2 regions of the Amycolatopsis sp. NPDC104587 genome follow, and region 2 is predicted to be linked to the other one. Evidence: riboswitches for the same ligand, from Rfam matches in the RefSeq annotation. Region 2 holds a riboswitch; the other holds the start of a gene.

Region 1 (5,135 bases), on a different contig from region 2:
AGGCCTTCATCTACGGCTCCTGGGCGGCGCGCTACCGCGGTGAACCCGGCCCGCCGCCCGGTGACGTCGACGTCCTCGTTGTCGGGTCGCCCGATCCGGACGAACTCTTCGACCTGGCCGAAGGCGTGTCGCGGCAGCTGAACCGCGAGGTCAACGTGCACCGGATCTCGCCCGAGTCGTGGGCCGCGGAGACGGCGGATCCGTTTGTCACCAGCGTGCGTGAACGTCCGCTGGTCCCGGTGAACCTCGGCCAGGAGGCCTGATGCCCCAGTGGAACCAAGGACGTGAGCGGATCGACGCGTTCATCACCCGCGGCGCGATCGAGCACGTTCCGGCGTCGCGGGAGGCCGCCGAGGCCGAGCTCGTCCGAGCGCGCACGCACCTGGCTTCGGCGCTGCGGCTGAAGGAAACCGATCCGGAAGGCGCGTACACGCTGGCTTACGACGGTGCGCGGCGTGCGTTGGCCGCCGTCCTGCAGAACCAGGGCCTGCGCGTGACGAGCCGGGGTGGGCACGTCACCGTCTACGAGGCTGTGCTCGCTCAGCTCGACCCGCCGCTGGGGCACGTGCTGCGCCCCTTCAACCGGATGCGGGCCCGCCGCAACGAAGTCGCCTACCGATCCTCGGAGGCGCCTTCGCTGACGGCGGAGGACGTGGCGGCCGACGTCCCGAAAGTGGAGGCCCTCATCGAAGTGGCCGAGAAGGCGATCCCGAACATGCCGCGGTACTGACGGCGGTGGGTCAGCCGAGCAGGCCCATCAGGGCGATGGCGATCAGCACCACCGCGGGGGCGAGAGCGTTGATCCAGGCGCGCTGGGCGGCGGTGAGGGTGGCGGTGCTGTTCATGGCTCTTCCTAAGGCCGAATCCGATGCTTCCGCCCTGCTCAGCGCGCTGATCTTGCGGTTCGTTAGCGGCTGTGACCGACTTCACCGGCATCCGGGTGACGGCGGCCGCGGGCGGTGAACCAGAGCACACCGCCGGCCGCTGCCACCATCGTCGCGAATGCCGCCGTGCCGACCACGATCGCCTGTGTCATGACTCGTCTCTCCTAGCAAAGTTGTTTACCGAGAGACGTCGAAACGGCCAGAAAGTGCACTCAGCGTAACCGAGGTCACAGCGAAGAAAGCACCGAGTCGATCTCGGAGGCCAGCGAGAAGTCCTTCTCCGTCAAGCCGCCCGCCGAGTGGGTCGAGAGGCGGAACGTCAGCGTGCGCCAGCGGATGTCGATGTCCGGGTGGTGGTCGGCCGCTTCGGCGAGGACCGCGACGCGGTCCACCACCTCGATCGCCTGCGGGAAGCTCGCCAGCTCCACCTCGCGGGAGATCACCGCGCCGGACCGGGTCCAGCCGGCGCCCAGTCGTCCGTCGGCTTCGGAGTCGCTCAAGATTTCCGTCATGTCTCCATGGTCGTACGTCCTGGACTACGCTGCACGGTTGCCACGGGAGTCCGGTCAGCCGGGCTGAGAGGCGGGTCACCCCGCGACCGTTCGCACCTGACCGGATCATGCCGGCGAAGGGAGGGCTCTTCCTCCTCGTCCGGTGAAAGTGCAGGAGGGTAGATGAAACGCAGGGCTGTTCGCGCCGCGACGGCCGTCGCCGCCGTCAGTGCCGTCGCCGCGGCGTGCTCGCTGTCGGACGGAGACGGTGGCACGCAGCAGACGCCCACCGTCACCCTCGTGACGCACGACTCCTTCCTGGCCCCGCAGGAGGTGCTCGACGCCTTCCAGAAGCAGTCGGGCATCAAGATCTCCGTGCTCAAGCAGGGTGACGCCGGATCGCTGACCAACAAGCTCGTGCTGACCAAGGCCAACCCGGTCGGCGACGTCGCGTACGGCGTCGACTCGACTTTCGCCTCGCGCGCGCTCGCCGAAGGCGTCTTCGAGCCCTACACCAGCCCGGAGGCCGACCGCGGGCCGCAGCGCTACGCCGTCGACCCCGAGCACCGGCTCTCCGCGGTCGACGTCGGCGACGTCTGCGTCAACGTCGACACGAACTACTTCACGAGCAAGGGCATCGCGGCCCCGGAGACCTACGACGACCTCGCCGACCCGAAGTACAAGGACCTGCTGGTCGCGGAGGACCCGGCGACCGCTTCGCCCGGGCTGGCGTTCCTCCTCGGCACGGTCGCCAAGTACGGCGAGGCGGGCTGGAAGGACTACTGGACCAAGCTGAAGGCCAACGGCCTCAAGGTCGTCAGCGGCTGGGAAGAGGCCTACACCAAGGACTTCTCCGGCTCGTCCGGCAAGGGACCGCGCCCGATCGTCGTTTCGTACGCGTCCTCGCCGGCCGCCGAGGTGGGTGACGACGGGAAGCCGCGCACCAAGGCGCTGCTCGACACCTGTTACCGGCAGGTCGAGTACGCGGGGGTGCTGGCGAACGGCAAGCAGACCGAGAGCGCGCGCAAGGTCGTCGACTTCCTGCTGTCGCAGCAGTTCCAGGCGACGGTGGCCGCGAACATGTACGTCTACCCCGCGCGCCAGGGGGTCGACCTGCCCGCGGGCTGGGCGCAGGTCGCGCCGCTGCCGCAGAAGCCGCAGACGCTGACGGCGGACCAGGTCCAAGCCGGACGCGAGAAGTGGATCGGCGAATGGCGCACGCTCGTGCAGTGACCTCCGGGGCTCCGCCCCGGGCCGGGGGCTCCGCCACCCGGAGCCCCCGAAAACCACCAGTCCTAACCCCATCAGGGACGGCCCGAGGGCTCGGCCTGGCGCTGCTCGGCCTGGCCCCGATCGGCTTCCTGGTCGTGTTCTTCGCCTGGCCGGTGCTGGCGATCGTCGGCCGCGGGTTCGCCGCGGGCGGGCTCGACGCGGTCCTGGGCGACCCGCGGACCTGGCAGCTGGCCGGGTTCACGGTCGCGAGCGCGGCCGCGTCGACGGTGGTCGCCGTGCTGGCCGGGCTGCCCGTGGCGTTCGTGCTGGCCCGGGTGAAGCTGCCCGGCGTCGGCCTCGCGCGGACGCTGGTGCTGGTGCCGTTCGTGCTGCCGACCGTGGTGGTCGGGCTGGCGTTCCGGGCGCTCTGGCCGGACGGCGGGGTGCTGCCGATCGTGCTGGCCAACGCCTTCTTCAACGTCGCCGTCGTCGCGCGGACCGTCGCCGGGCTGTGGGCACGGCTGGATTCGCGGACGACCGACGCCGCTCGCGCGCTGGGCGCGTCGCCGTGGCGGGCGTTCCGCTCGGTGACGCTGCCGGCGCTGGCGCCCGCGATCGCGTCCGCTGCGGCCGTGGTGTTCCTGTTCTGCGCCACCAGTTTCGGGGTGGTGTTGATCCTCGGCGGCGCGAAGTACCGGACCCTGGAGACCGAGATCTACCTCCGGACGGTCGACCTCCTGGACCTCTCGGGCGCGGCGGCGCTTTCGCTGATCCAGTTCGCCGCCGTGGTCGCCGCTCTTGTCCTCGGCGGACTCGCGCGACGTCGCAAGGAAGGCGTCCGGACCGGGTCCGGCCAGGCGCGGCGCCCGCGCGGCGGCGAGTGGTGGGCCGTCGGCGCCGCGGGGGTCGTCCTGGCTCTGGTGCTGACGCCGATCGTCGCGCTGCTCGCCGAGTCGGTGTCCGGTTCCGATGGCTGGAGCTTCGCCGGTTATCGAGCGTTGACCAGCACTGGCGAGAAGGGCGCGCTGCAGGTGTCCGGCTGGGACGCCGCGGTGAACTCGCTGAAGGTGGCGGTCGACGCGACGCTGCTCGCGATGGTCGTCGGGGTGCTCGCGTCCGTGGTGCTGGTGGCGCTGCGGCGGTCGCCGACAAGGGCTGCGCGCGGGCTGGGCGAAACCATGGACGCCGTGCTGATGCTGCCGCTCGGGGTGTCCGCGGTGACCGTCGGGTTCGGGTACCTGGTGACGCTCGACGCGCTGCCCGGCGACCTCCGGACGTCGCCCTACCTGGTGCCGCTCGCCCAGGCGCTGGTGATCATCCCGCTGGTCGTGCGGATGGTGCTGCCGGTGCTGCGCTCGGTTGATGTCCGATTGCGGCAGGCCGCGTCGACGCTCGGGGCGAGCCCGCTGCGGGTGTGGCGGGAGATCGACCTGCCGCTGACGCTGCGGCCGCTGGTCGCCGCCGCGGGGTTCGGTTTTGTCGTCGCGCTCGGCGAGTTCGGGGCGACGAGCTTCCTCGCGCGGCCGACGGCGCCGACGCTGCCGGTCGCCGTCGCGTCGCTGATGGCGCGTCCGGGGGAGCTGAACAACCAGATGGCGTACGCCGCGTGCGCGCTGCTGATGCTCGTGACGGTGCTGGCGGTCGCGCTGATCGACCGGCTCGGGGCCGCGCGCGGCCGGGTGGGAGAGTTCTGATGGCGCTGTCGGTGCGGGACCTGACGGTCCACTACGGATCGTTCACGGCGGTGCGCGACGTCCGGCTGGACATCGCCGACGGCGAGGTGCTGGCGCTGCTCGGCCCGTCGGGTTCGGGCAAGTCGACGCTGCTGCGCGCGATCACCGGGCTCGAGCCCTCGGCGCGCGGCACGGTGAGCTGGGACGGCGACGACCTCGGCGCGGTGCCGGTCCACCGCCGCGGTTTCGGGCTGGTCTTCCAGGACGGCCAGCTGTTCGGCCACCGCGACGTCGCCTCGAACATCGCGTTCGGCCTGCGGATGCACGGCGTTCCCCGCTCGCAGTGGGCTTCGCGGGTGGCCGAGCTGCTGGCGCTGGTGGGACTCTCCGGCTTCGAACGCCGGCGCGTCACGGAGCTGTCCGGTGGGCAGGCGCAGCGGGTCGCGCTGGCCCGTGCGCTGGCGCCGAAGCCGCGGCTGCTGCTGCTCGACGAGCCACTGTCCGGTTTGGACGCCGGGTTGCGCGAGCAGCTGGCGATCGACCTCGCGGACCTGTTGCGGCGCAGCAAGATCACGGCGCTGCTGGTGACGCACGACCAGGAAGAAGCGTTCACGCTCGCCGACCGCGTGGCGGTGCTCGACGCGGGCGACGTCCGCCAGGAGGGCGCGGTCCGGCGCGTGTGGCGCAACCCGGCGGACGACGACGTGGCCCGGTTCCTCGGCGTGACGACCTTCGTGGCCGGCGTCGCGGCGGGCGGAGTGGTGCACACGGAGCTGGGTGACGTCGCGCTCCCGGACGTCGACGACGGCCCGCTCCGGCTCGGCTTGCGGCCGCATGCTTTGCGAGTGGCCGCGGACGGCGTGCCGGGCGAAGTC
Region 2 (5,135 bases):
GCCTACGGCCCGGAGTCGTCGTCGGCCAACCGGGGTGGAGACGTGTTGTCCCAGCCGGCGGCAACCTCGGTGGCGGTCCCGGCGGGCGCCCGGACGGCCCACTTCACGTGGCGCCTGTATGCGGCAGGCAACAACTGGTACTGGGCGGTCGACGCCCCGCGCCTGACGACCCGCTGACCCCGTCGTGAGTGTTTAGGGCGGTTAGAACCGCCCTAAACACTCACGACGAGTGCGGTAGGTCCCACCAGTGCGGTTGCTCGGTGTCGGGAGTGTCGGGGAGCGGGAAGTAGAAGGGCACGCCGAGCCGGTCCGCGACCGCCTGACCCTTCTCCCGCGCTTCGTCCCGCACCGACCGGGTGCGGTCGAGGTGCGGCACGAACCGGCCGAGACAGGCCAGTTCGAAGTCCGGGTCCTTGACGACCGCGCACAGCTCGGTGTGCCACCCCCGGGAATCGCCGTCCCAGGTTATCTCGATGGCGAGCGGGGTCAGGCCCCGCGCCGAGACCTCGGCGAGCATGCCGTCCACGGTGTACTCCGGCGGCGGTTTCAGCAGGCCGCGCTCGTGCAGGAGAGCGGTGCGGAAACTCGCCAGTCCCTTGCCTTCGTTGATGCCCGGCAACGGGTCGAGGCCCGACCTCTCCCGGAGGGCAAGGATCGCGTGCACGAAGTGGCCGTCGGCGAGCAGGCCGTCGATTTCGGCGCGCAGCTCCTCGGACAGGGCCGCCCACAGCTCGTCGGGTTCTCTCACCCGCTCAGTCTGGCAGCACCCAGAACGGCGACACCGGTCCGACCCCCGCACCGAGCGGGTAGGCCTCCGCCACGCAGCGCTCGATGAACTTCTTCCCCGCCGCCACCGCGTCCGGCACCGACGCGCCCTTCGCCAGGCCCGAAGTGATCGCCGACGCCAGTGTGTCGCCGCCGCCGTGAGTGTTCTCCGTCGCATACCGGGGGCCGCTCAAAGAGATGAACGAACTGCCGTCCGACAGCAGGTCCACGCACTCCGCCGAACCCGTCATGTGGCCGCCCTTGACGAGGACCCAGCGGGAACCGAACTCCAGCAACGCCTCCGCCGCCGCGCGCTGAGACATCGTGTCCACAACGGACACTCCCGTCAGCAGGCGGACCTCGTCCAGGTTCGGGGTGATCAGGACCGCCCGCGGGAACAGCTCCGTGCGGATCGCCTCGAGCGCGTCCTCGCGCAGCAACGAATGCCCGGTCATCGACGCCGCCACCGGGTCGACCACCAGCGGGATCTCACCGCCGACCTCGTCGAGGGTCTTGGCCACCGCGCGGATGATCTCCGCCGTGGCCAGCATGCCCGTCTTCGCCGCGCCGACGCCCATGTCGGACGCCACCGCCTTGATCTGCGCGGCCACGACGTCGGCCGGGACCTCGGTGAAACCCTGCACGCCCAGCGAGTTCTGGACCGTGACCGCGGTCAGCGCGACCAGGCCGTGGACGCCGTGCGCGAAGAACGTGCGCAGGTCCGCCTGGATGCCCGCACCACCGCCGGAGTCCGAGCCGGCGATGGTGAGGGCGGTGGGCGGTGTCACGGCTGCACCACGGGCAGGTAGACCTGGCCACCGGACTCGGTGAACTCCGCCGACTTCGACGCCATCCCGGCCTCGATCGCCTCTACAGTGGACAGACCGTGCTCCTCGGCGTACTTGCGGACGTCCTGCGTGATCCGCATCGAGCAGAACTTCGGGCCGCACATCGAGCAGAAGTGCGCCGTCTTGGCCGGCTCGGCGGGCAGCGTCTCGTCGTGGAACGCGCGCGCGGTGTCAGGGTCGAGCGAGAGGTTGAACTGGTCGTTCCAGCGGAACTCGAAGCGGGCCTTGGACAGCTCGTCGTCCCACTCCTGCGCGTACTGGTGCCCCTTGGCCAGGTCGGCGGCGTGCGCGGCGATCTTGTACGTGATCACGCCGGTCTTGACGTCGTCGCGGTTCGGCAGGCCGAGGTGCTCCTTCGGCGTGACGTAACACAGCATCGCCGTGCCGTACCAGCCGATCTGGGCCGCGCCGATGGCGGAGGTGATGTGGTCGTACGCCGGAGCGATGTCCGTCGCGAGTGGACCGAGAGTGTAGAACGGAGCTTCGCCGCAGAGCTTCTCCTCCAGCTCGACGTTCTCCTTGATCTTGTGCATCGGCACGTGGCCGGGCCCCTCGATCATCACCTGGACGTCGTGCGAGCGCGCGAGGTGCGTCAGCTCGCCGAGGGTTTCCAGCTCGGCGAACTGCGCGCGGTCGTTGGCGTCGGCGATCGACCCCGGACGCAAGCCGTCGCCCAGGGAGAACGTGACGTCGTACTGCCGCAGGAGCTCGCAGAGCTCCTCGAAGTGCGTGTACAAAAAGGACTCCTGGTGGTGCGCGAGGCACCACGCGGCCATGATCGAGCCGCCGCGGCTGACGATCCCGGTGACGCGCCGCGCGGTCAGCGGGATGTAGCGCAGCAGCACGCCGGCGTGCACCGTGACGTAGTCCACACCCTGCTCGCACTGCTCGACGATCGTGTCGCGGTAGACCTCCCACGACAGCTTTTCCGGCTCGCCGTCGACCTTTTCGAGCGCCTGGTAGATCGGCACGGTGCCGACCGGGACCGGCGAGTTGCGGATGATCCACTCGCGCGTCTCGTGGATCCGCTTGCCGGTGGAGAGGTCCATGATCGTGTCGGCGCCCCAGCGGGTCGCCCACACCATCTTGTCGACCTCCTCCTCGACCGACGACCAGACGGCCGAGTTGCCCATGTTTGCGTTGATCTTCACCAGGAAGTTCTTGCCGATGATCATCGGCTCGGACTCGGGGTGGCGGCGGTTGACCGGGATCACCGCGCGGCCGCGCGCGACCTCGTCGCGCACGAACTCCGGCGAAACCCTTTCGCGGGCGGCGATGTACTCCATCTCCCGCGTGACCACGCCCTGTTTGGCCCACCCGAGCTGAGTGTTGTGCTCACGGCCGTCGGACCACCCGGCGCGCAGCCGGTGCAGTCCACTGTGGACGTCGATCGTGGCTTCCGGATCCGTGTAGGGGCCGGAAGTGTCGTAGACGTCGAAGTGTTCGCCGTTCGAGAGGTCGATGCGGCGGGCCGGGACACGAAGCCCGGATTCGGTCTGGTGGTACACCTTGTGCGAGCCCGTGATCGGGCCGGTCGTGACATTCAGGGCAGCATTGTTTTCGAGCGTCGTCAACGACTTTCACTCCCTACGCCGGCATTACCCGGTCAGGTTCATGCGGTCGGTGACGCCGGGAGAACCCCAGCCACCCTCTCAGCCCGCCATGGCGCGAGCTCCCGCGTTGGTGTTGTGCCACCGACCATGCCACGCCGGGGCGCGATACTCAAGTCACCCGGCCAACTCGGCCGGAGTGGCGTAGACGTCGACCATGGCTCCGTTGCGCAGCACGGTGATCGGCAGTGCGGTGCCGATCACTTCCGCGAACAGCTGCCGCTGGATGCCCTGCGCGTCCGAGACGCGGGTGCGCCCGACGGTCAGCACGAGGTCGCCGGCGCGCAGCCCGGCCAGCGCGGCGGGCCCGCCCGTGACGACTTCGCGCACCCGCAGCCCGGCGGTCTGGCCGGTGCGCTCGGCGATGTCGTCCGGCAGCGGCGCGGGCACTCCGACGACGCCGAGGTACGCCCGCCGCACCCGGCCTTCGACCACGAGCGTGTCGATGATCCGGCGGGTGGTCGTGTTGATCGGCACGGCGAGCCCGAGCCCGACGCCGGCGACGGCGGTGTTGATCCCGACGACCCGGCCGGCGGAGTCGGCGAGCGCGCCACCGGAGTTGCCCGGGTTGAGCGCGGCGTCGGTCTGGATGACGTCTTCGATCACGCGCCCGGCGCGGCCGTGGCGCACCGGGAGGGCCCGGCCGAGCGCGCTCACGACCCCGGCGGTGACCGTGCCGGAGAAGCCGAGCGGGCTGCCGATGGCCACCACGAGCTGCCCGACGACGAGCTGGTCGGCGTCCCCGAGCTCGGCGGCCGACGGCGTCTCGCCGCGCGCCCGCAGCACGGCGAGATCGGACAGCGGATCGGCGCCGACGACGTCGAACGGCACTTCGCTGCCGTCGGCGAAGGTCGCGATGCCTTTTTGGCCGCTGTCGACGACGTGGGCGTTGGTGAGCAGGTGGCCGTCCTCGGCGAAGACGACGGCCGAGCCGCTGCCGCGCGCGAGCTGCACCCCGGCGACGTGCGGGGTGACGGTCCGGGCGACCGTGCTCACCGCGCGCGAGTAGGCGTCCATCGCCTCAGTCATGGAGTACCTCGATTACACCGTTGCAGGTACTACAAGTCTGCGCTCGAAACCGGCCGGTGGGAGTTCGCTGTCCGTGAACCGCCGACCGGACCAGTGACGGTCAGTGGTTCACCGGATCGGACCATGCGCCCGTGAAGGATCGGCGAGACACTTCCAGGCGCTTCTGTAACGGTGCAGAAGCGACTTTCTGTGGGGTTGATATGCGCAAACTCATGTTCGGCGCCCTCGCCGGGCTGCTGGTCACCGGGCTGGTCCCGGGGATCGCGGCGGCCCAGGGAGAGGCTCCCGGCGCCCCGGGCGCCCATCCGAGCTGGCTGCCCGCGAACAAGACCGGCTTCGGCACCGCCCACAACCGGTCGAGCAACGTCTGGTTCACGCTCCAGGGCGGGCAGCTGTCCGAGGTCTACTACCCGGACCTGTCGACGCCCAGCGTCCGGTCGATGAACTTCGTCGTCACGGACGGCCGCAGCTTCGCCGACCTCGACTACGCGGAGAAGTCGCAGCAGGTCCGCCGGACCGACGACGACAGCCTGACCTACGAGCAGACCATCACCGACGACCAGCACCGCTGGCGGCTGCGCAAGACCTACGTCACCGACCCGGCCGCCACGACCGTGCTGGTGGACGTCGACTTCCAGTCGCTCACCGGGCGGCCGTACCAGCTCTACGCGGTCGCCGACCCGGACCTGACCAACGACGGCTCCGACGACTCGGCCGCGCGTAAGGGCGACGCCGTCACCGCGTCCGACGCCACGAACGCCGCCGCACTCACCGCGAAACCCGCCTTCGTGCAGACCAGCGTCGGTTACGCGGGCAACTCCGACGGCACCGCGCAGCTCATGACGACCTTCAAGCTGAAGACGTACGACACGGCCGCGAAGGG

Evidence for each region. A riboswitch is a leader RNA that binds a small molecule or an ion and turns the genes downstream of it on or off. The one in region 2 is predicted to bind thiamine pyrophosphate.
Region 1: it holds a riboswitch for thiamine pyrophosphate, as region 2 does, so the genes downstream of both, ACZ61C_RS45835 (thiamine ABC transporter substrate-binding protein) here and thiC (phosphomethylpyrimidine synthase ThiC) in region 2, are expected to answer to the same signal.

The regions. Positions count from the first base shown of each region.
Region 1 is NZ_JBVJNO010000024.1:66,712-71,846, reverse strand. It holds gene ACZ61C_RS45855 (ArsR family transcriptional regulator) at 1-263, shown strand, start outside; gene ACZ61C_RS45850 (hypothetical protein) at 263-730, shown strand; gene ACZ61C_RS45845 (hypothetical protein) at 908-1,036, opposite strand; gene ACZ61C_RS45840 (4a-hydroxytetrahydrobiopterin dehydratase) at 1,112-1,396, opposite strand; TPP riboswitch at 1,429-1,536, shown strand; gene ACZ61C_RS45835 (thiamine ABC transporter substrate-binding protein) at 1,559-2,608, shown strand; gene ACZ61C_RS45830 (ABC transporter permease) at 2,719-4,281, shown strand; gene ACZ61C_RS45825 (ABC transporter ATP-binding protein) at 4,281-5,135, shown strand, end outside.
Region 2 is NZ_JBVJNO010000001.1:368,771-373,905, forward strand. It holds gene ACZ61C_RS01785 (alkaline phosphatase family protein) at 1-177, shown strand, start outside; gene ACZ61C_RS01790 (hypothetical protein) at 221-748, opposite strand; gene thiD (bifunctional hydroxymethylpyrimidine kinase/phosphomethylpyrimidine kinase) at 753-1,553, opposite strand; gene thiC (phosphomethylpyrimidine synthase ThiC) at 1,550-3,187, opposite strand; TPP riboswitch at 3,181-3,302, opposite strand; gene ACZ61C_RS01805 (S1C family serine protease) at 3,341-4,252, opposite strand; gene ACZ61C_RS01810 (glycoside hydrolase family 15 protein) at 4,453-5,135, shown strand, end outside.